One region of the Paraburkholderia sp. OAS925 genome, then DNA from elsewhere that is predicted to be linked to it. Evidence: predicted binding sites of a transcription regulator. Region 1 holds the regulator's gene; the other holds the start of a gene.
The links. The regulator HrcA, encoded in region 1, represses chaperone genes, less so after heat shock. The targets are predictions, from matches to a motif close to TTAGCACTCNNNNNNNNNGAGTGCTAA.

Region 1 (3,414 bases):
CCGCGATATATGCCGGATGATCGGCGTATTGACGCACCGTGCGGATCTCCGGCTGATTGCGCATGCGCTTCATCGCGGAGAAGGCGTCGTCGAAAGCGGTCGCCGTGGTCGACGACGAATACTGCGGATACATCGGCACGAGCAGCACCCGCTCGGCGCCCGCGAGCTTGAGCTGATTCAGCATCGCCGGAATGCCCGGCGTGCCGTAACGCATCGCGTATTCGACGAGCACCGTGTAGTCGTTCAACTGCAGCAGATGGCGCAACGCTTCCACCTGCTTTTCCGTATAGACGCGCAGCGGCGAGCCTTCGGGCATCCAGACGGCCGCATATTTCTTCGCGGACGCGCGGCCTCTGAACGGCAGGATCAGCAACCGCAGAATGATCTGCCACAGCAGCGCCGGAATCTCGACCACGCGAGGGTCGGACAGGAACTGCGCGAGATAGCGGCGAACCGCCCGCGGAGTTGGCGCGTCGGGCGTGCCGAGGTTAATCAGCAGCACGGCAACACGGTGCGACGTGGCGTTCTGCGAAGGCCGCTCGAGGTCGAAGCGCATAGGCTATAGCCGGATAACCGCAGTGAGCGGAGGGTTGAACAGGTGAGATTCATTATAGCGGTGCGCCCTATGGCGGCGGCCTTCGTGGCCGCGCGCCCCAGGCGCCCCTGGCCGTTCGGCTAATTGGCAAGCGGCGCGCGCTCGCGCATGATGTGCCGCATCGACCGCCGCGGCGTTGACCGCTACTGCTGACTTACTGCTGACTTAGCGTGAGCGAAAGCAGTCTTGCCGTGATGTCCACAATCGGGATGACGCGGTTGTACGCCATCCGCGTCGGGCCGATCACGCCGAGCGTGCCGACGATCTTGCCGTTCACCTCGTAGGGCGCGGTGACGACGCTCATTTCCTCGATAGGCACGAGGTTGGACTCGCCACCTATGAAGATCTGCACGCCGGCCGCATGACTCGACACATCCAGCAACTGAAGGAGACTGGTCTTTTGGTCGAACACATCGAACAGCTTGCGCAGGCGCGCCATGTCCGAGGAAAGATCGGCTACTTCGAGCAGATTGCGCTCGCCCGAAATCAGCACGGTCTCGCCGGTGTCGGATTCGTCCGTGCTCGCCGTGACGGCCGCGTGCATGAGCGTGGTCATGTCGCCGCGCAACTGGTCGATTTCTTCGCGCAGGCGGCGGCGCACTTCGTCGAAAGACAGGCCGGCGAAGTGCGCGTTGATGTAGTTCGAAGCCTCCACGAGCTCGGACGGCGAAAAGTCGCGCTGGGTCGCCATCATGCGGTTTTGCACGTCGCCTTCGGGCGTCACGATGATGAGCAGAATGCGCTTGTCCGACAGCCGCATGAACTCGATCTGCTTGAACACGTGACTGCGCCGCGGCGTCAGCACGACACCGGCGAACTGCGACAGATTCGAGAGCACGCTCGCCGCGGCCGCGACGATTTTCTGCGGCTCGCCTGCCTGCAGCGTAGTCTTGACCGTGCGGGTGACGGCTTCTTCGTCCGCGGCGGATTCGACCGTGAGCATGGTGTCGACGAACAGCCGGTAGCCGCGCGGCGTAGGAATGCGTCCCGCCGAAGTATGCGGACTGATGACGAGCCCGAGATCCTCGAGATCCGACATGACGTTGCGGATGGTTGCCGGGCTCAACTCCAGGCCCGAATAGCGCGACAACGTGCGCGAGCCGACCGGCTGACCTTCGGCAATGTAGCGCTCGATCAGCGTTTTCAGGAGGGTTTGTGCGCGAGGATCTAGCATGACGAAAAATTTTAGCTCAATGAGGCGACTACCGCGAGCGCCGACGGCGCCCATCACCGGCGAATTTCCCGCCGCCCGCCGGGACCGCGCCTTGCGCTCGTTCCAGCACAACGTGCCGCATTGTGTCGGGCGTGCCGCCGGCCCCGTTGCCGACGGTCCGGCCAGCCGCGCGCCGGTGCGGTTTGCGCGGCGCGCATGTCATCAAGGCTTCACCATTCTAACGATAATCCCGCACTGCGCTCACGGCCCGCTGCGAACGGCCGGCCGCCGCGTCCCGGCCCCGTTCTTTTCAGGCCCTACCTATGGTGTAATGCCGGCATGCAAGTAACCAGCCAGTTCAAGACTGTCGCGCTCGTCGGGCGCAACAATACGCCGGGCATCCGCGACCCGCTGACCGCGCTCGCCACGTGCATCGCGAAGCGCGGCTTCGAAGTCGTTTTCGAAGCCGACACCGCGGCCGAAATCGGCGTAACCGACTATCCGGCGCTGCGCCCGGCCGAAATCGGCGCGCGCGCCGACGTGGCTGTCGTGCTCGGCGGCGACGGCACGATGCTCGGCATCGGCCGGCAACTGGCGCCGTACCGCACGCCGCTCATCGGCATCAATCACGGACGGCTGGGCTTCATTACCGACATCCCGATCTCCGACATGAGCGTGACCGTGCCGCAAATGCTGGCGGGCAACTTCGAGCGCGAGGAACGGGTGCTGCTCGAAGCGCGCATCATGCGCCAGGGCAATCCGATCTATCACGCGCTCGCGTTCAATGACGTCGTGGTCAATCGCAGCGGCTTTTCGGGCATGGCGGAGCTGCATGTGTCGGTGGATGGCCGCTTCATGTACAACCAGCGTTCGGACGGACTGATCGTCGCCACGCCGACCGGCTCGACGGCGTACGCGCTGTCGTCGCAAGGGCCGATTCTGCATCCGCAACTGCAGGGCATCGTGCTCGTGCCGATCGCGCCGCATGCGCTGTCGAACCGGCCGATCGTGCTGCCGGACGATTCCAAGGTCAGCATCCAGATCGTTTCGGGGCGCGAGGTGAACGTCAATTTCGACATGCAGTCGTTCACGTCGCTGGAACTCGGCGACTCAATCGAAGTGCGCCGCTCGCGTCATACGGTGCCGATGCTGCATCCGGTCGGCTACAGCTATTTCGCGACGCTGCGCAAGAAGCTGCACTGGAACGAATACCCGTCGCACGAGGAAGATCCCAAGCCGTGACCGGCGCGGACGCCGGACCGCAAGCGCTGCTCGTAAAACCCGATACCAAGCTCACCGACAAGCACAAACGACTTCCATGCTTCGCCACCTCTCGATACGCGACTTCGTCATCGTCGCCGCGCTCGACCTCGAATTCGACAGCGGCTTTACCGTTTTCTCCGGCGAAACCGGCGCCGGCAAGTCGATCCTGATCGACGCGCTGGCGCTCGCGCTGGGTGCGCGCGCCGACGCGAACGTCGTGCGGACGGGCGAGACCCGCGCCGACATCACCGCCGAATTCGACACGCACGCGCAAGTGGACCAGTGGCTCGACGAGCAGGCGTTGAGCGCGGCTGCGGCGGACGGCCAGCACGGCGGCACTGTGATGCTGCGCCGCGTGGTGGATGCGAACGGCCGCTCGCGCGCGTTCATCAACGGCACCGCG
Region 2 (3,414 bases), 180 kb from region 1:
TGGCGGCTTCGTTTCGCCGGCTGCCGGCGCGGCCGTGCCGCGTGCGCAGCGCTATATCGCGGCGTTGGGCGGTGCGGCGAATCTGTCGGTGGTGGATGCGTGCACGACGCGTCTGCGTCTGTCCGTCGTCGATTCGAACAAGGTCTCCGAGAGCGAACTGAAGACGATCGGCGCGCGCGGCGTGCTCAAGCGCGGCGCGACGAACGTGCAGGTAATCATCGGACCGGAAGCGGACATCATCGCCGATGAAATTCGCACGGTGATCGGGCAGGGCGGCGGTGACGCGGTTGCGGCAAAGCCGGCTGCTGTAGTGGCTCCTGCTGCTTCGGCTCCCGCGGCCGTTGCAACTGGCGCGGCGAACGGTCCTCTCGATCCCGATCCGTTGCGCTGGCTCGCGGTGTTTGGCGGCGCGGGCAATGTGGTGTCGCTCGATGCCGTCGCGGCGACGCGTCTGCGTATCGTCGTGCGCGATCCGTCGGCGGTGGATCGTCAGCGTCTCGCCACGCTCGATACCGCGTGGGTGTCGGCGGACACGTTCCATATCGTCGTCGGCGATGCCGCGCGGCGTTACGCCGAAACGCTGGCAACCCGCATGCCGGCGAGCGGCGGAGCGGCGCCTCTGCCTGCGTGATTGGATGAAGGCGGCAGCCAGGCTGCCGCCGCTCTCTTCGCGCTGAGAGATCACAGCGCGTATAAAAAAACCCTGCCGTCGTGAGACGGCAGGGTTTTTCACTTACAGCGTTTATTCGAAACGAACGTTACGCGTACTCGGTCAGCGCGCCGCGCATCTTCTTCATCGCGCTGGCTTCGATCTGGCGAATACGTTCCGCCGACACGCCGAACTCGTCCGCCAGTTCGTGCAGCGTCGAGCCGCCCGAACCGTCGTCCTGCACCTTCAGCCAGCGGGCTTCGATGATGCGGCGGCTGCGGGCATCGAGTGCCTCCAGTGCCGTCGCGATACCGTCGCTCTGCAGCTTGTCGCGCTGACGAGAGGCCAGCACGGCGGTCGGCTCGCTGTGCGAGTCGGCGAGATACGCAATGGGCGCGTACGACTCTTCGCCGTCTTCAACCTGGCCTTCCAGCGCGATGTCGCCGCCCGACAGGCGCGTTTCCATTTCCGCTACTTCTTCGCGCTTGACGTTCAGTTCCTTGGCGAGACCTTCGATCTCGTCCGGCGTGAACGAGCCCAGGCCCTGCTTGTGGCTGCGCAGATTGAAGAACAGCTTGCGCTGCGCCTTGGTCGTGGCGACCTTCACCATGCGCCAGTTGCGCAGAATGTATTCGTGGATCTCGGCCTTGATCCAGTGCATCGCGTACGACACCAGACGCACGTTCTGTTCGGGATCGAAGCGCTTCACGGCCTTCATCAGGCCGATGTTGCCTTCCTGGATCAGGTCGGCGTGCGGCAGCCCGTAGCCGAGATAGTTGCGCGCGATCGAAACGACCAGCCGCAGGTGCGACAGCACGAGCCGGCGCGCGGCCTCGAGGTTGTCGTGCTCGCGGAATTCTGTGGCGAACTGGCGTTCTTCTGCCGGCGTCAGCATCGGAATCCGATTTACGGCCTGGATGTAGGCGTCGATGTTGCCCAGTTGACCGGGCAGCAGGGAGGAATGCGAGAGCGCCAGCGCACCTGCCGGAGCGGCCTTAGCCGACGACGGGCTCAGAGTACTCGGAAGGGTCAATGCATGGCTCACGTGGAAAACTCCTTTGGAATCAGGCAAAAGCTTGTTCAGGTAACGACTCCAGCGTTGGATGTTAGCACTCTCGTTTTCCGAGTGCTAATACTTAGAGGCCGTAGGGGCTTCCAAGTTCCGTAAATTCCTATCGACATCAAAGCTTCAATAGCCATGATACGCCCCTTCAAAGCGCAATGCAGAGACGTATTAATTACCTGACAAAGCGCCTTCATTTATCACTTTCGACCGATTTTTTCACTTTTTAACGTCAGTAATTGCGAAAATTTAAGTTTCTTAAGATGATCCGCCGACTTCGGATTCTCTTTAGAATAAGCAAGACTGTTACAGATCGTTCAACCTGTTGAGCTCGGGTGTCAGATGAACAACAAAAAGAATGTCGTGCGTGGACTGGCTCTAAAAAGCGTCTGCGCGGCCCTGCTGTTTGGCCTTTCAGGCGTCGCCGCGGCGGATCAGTTCGGAATCCAGGTCGCCGGCGGCCTCGGCGATCATCATGTCAAGAAGCTGGATCTCGGCTTTGTGTGGGACCCGAATCTCACGTGGTGGCAGATCGGCGACTGGCATTTCGCGCTGATCGGCGAGGCGCACGTGGCCTGGTGGCATACGAACGAAGGCAATGTGCACGAGAACATCGGCGAAATCGGTGTGACGCCTATCATTCGCTTCATCAAAGGATCGGGAACGATCCGGCCTTTCGTCGAGGCCGGCGCGGGCGTGCGGCTTCTGTCGAGCCCGAGAATCTCTTCGACCTTCACGCTTTCCACGGCGTTCCAGTTCGCCGATATGGCGGGCGTCGGCGTGCAATTCGGCGGCCGTCAGCAGTACCAGGCCGGCTACCGCTTCCAGCATGTGTCGAACGGCGGTATCAAAGAGCCGAATCCTGGTATAAATTTCCACCAGCTATATCTGCAATATAACTTCTGACCGTGGCCGCTACGGCTCACCGGTACAAGGGGCTGAGCAATGGCGGCAAAGACAATCGAGGCGATTCGCGGGCTGGAGCGGGAACGCTTTCGCGCAATGGTCGACGGCGACGGGCAGTCGCTCGACGCGCTGCTCGCCGACAACCTGAGCTACGTCCACACGAACGGCAAGCGCGAAACGAAGCAGCAGTTCATCGACGGCATTACGGGCGGACGCCGCCGCTACCGGCAGATCGAAGTGCAGACGCAGGACGTGCTGCCGGTCGGGCGGGAAACCTGCGTCGTGACGGGCCGCGCGCTGATCGAGATGGAAGCGAATAACGGCGCGCTGCTTTTCCCCATTGCCTACACGGCGATCCATACGCAGGAAGAGGGCCAGTGGCGCCTCATTGCGTGGCAGGCAACGCGCTGCGCAATCGAGTGAGCTTACGACGGCGTTCTGGCGACATCCACGATCAGTTCGACTTGCCGCTCGATCGCGCCGGGCACCGGCGCCTCGCCGCGCAGCACGGCGCTGATCCACGCCGCGGTCGTCGCGGCGTCGCGCGCTTCGGGTAATTCGACCTCCGGCGCGTCTCGCGACGAGCGCTCATGCGGCACCCGCGTCTCGCAGATGCCGTCGTGCAGCCAGTCGATCTGCACCTGACGCCGCGTGTCGGCCACCGCTTCACCTTCGGTGCCGCGCGCGAGCAGCGCGCCGCCCTGCGCCGCCTCGGGATGCGCGCTGAATAGCTGGGTCAGGCTGTCCCGATACGGTGGATGCGTGTAGTTCACGAGCCGCAAACCGGCGGGCGCGA

Region 2: rpoH (RNA polymerase sigma factor RpoH) is a predicted target of HrcA. The motif match lies at 1,756-1,782, and genes of this name have one in related genera.

What each region holds. Positions count from the first base shown of each region.
Region 1 covers NZ_JBEUNO010000001.1:933,972-937,385, reverse strand. Annotated here, with positions in the region: gene hemH (ferrochelatase) at 1-556, opposite strand, end outside; gene hrcA (heat-inducible transcriptional repressor HrcA) at 750-1,769, opposite strand; gene ABIE53_RS04155 (NAD kinase) at 2,088-2,990, shown strand; gene recN (DNA repair protein RecN) at 3,067-3,414, shown strand, end outside.
Region 2 covers NZ_JBEUNO010000001.1:749,267-752,680, forward strand. Annotated here, with positions in the region: gene nagE (N-acetylglucosamine-specific PTS transporter subunit IIBC) at 1-631, shown strand, start outside; gene rpoH (RNA polymerase sigma factor RpoH) at 759-1,694, opposite strand; gene ABIE53_RS03350 (acyloxyacyl hydrolase) at 2,055-2,618, shown strand; gene ABIE53_RS03355 (nuclear transport factor 2 family protein) at 2,658-3,041, shown strand; gene ybiB (DNA-binding protein YbiB) at 3,044-3,414, opposite strand, start outside.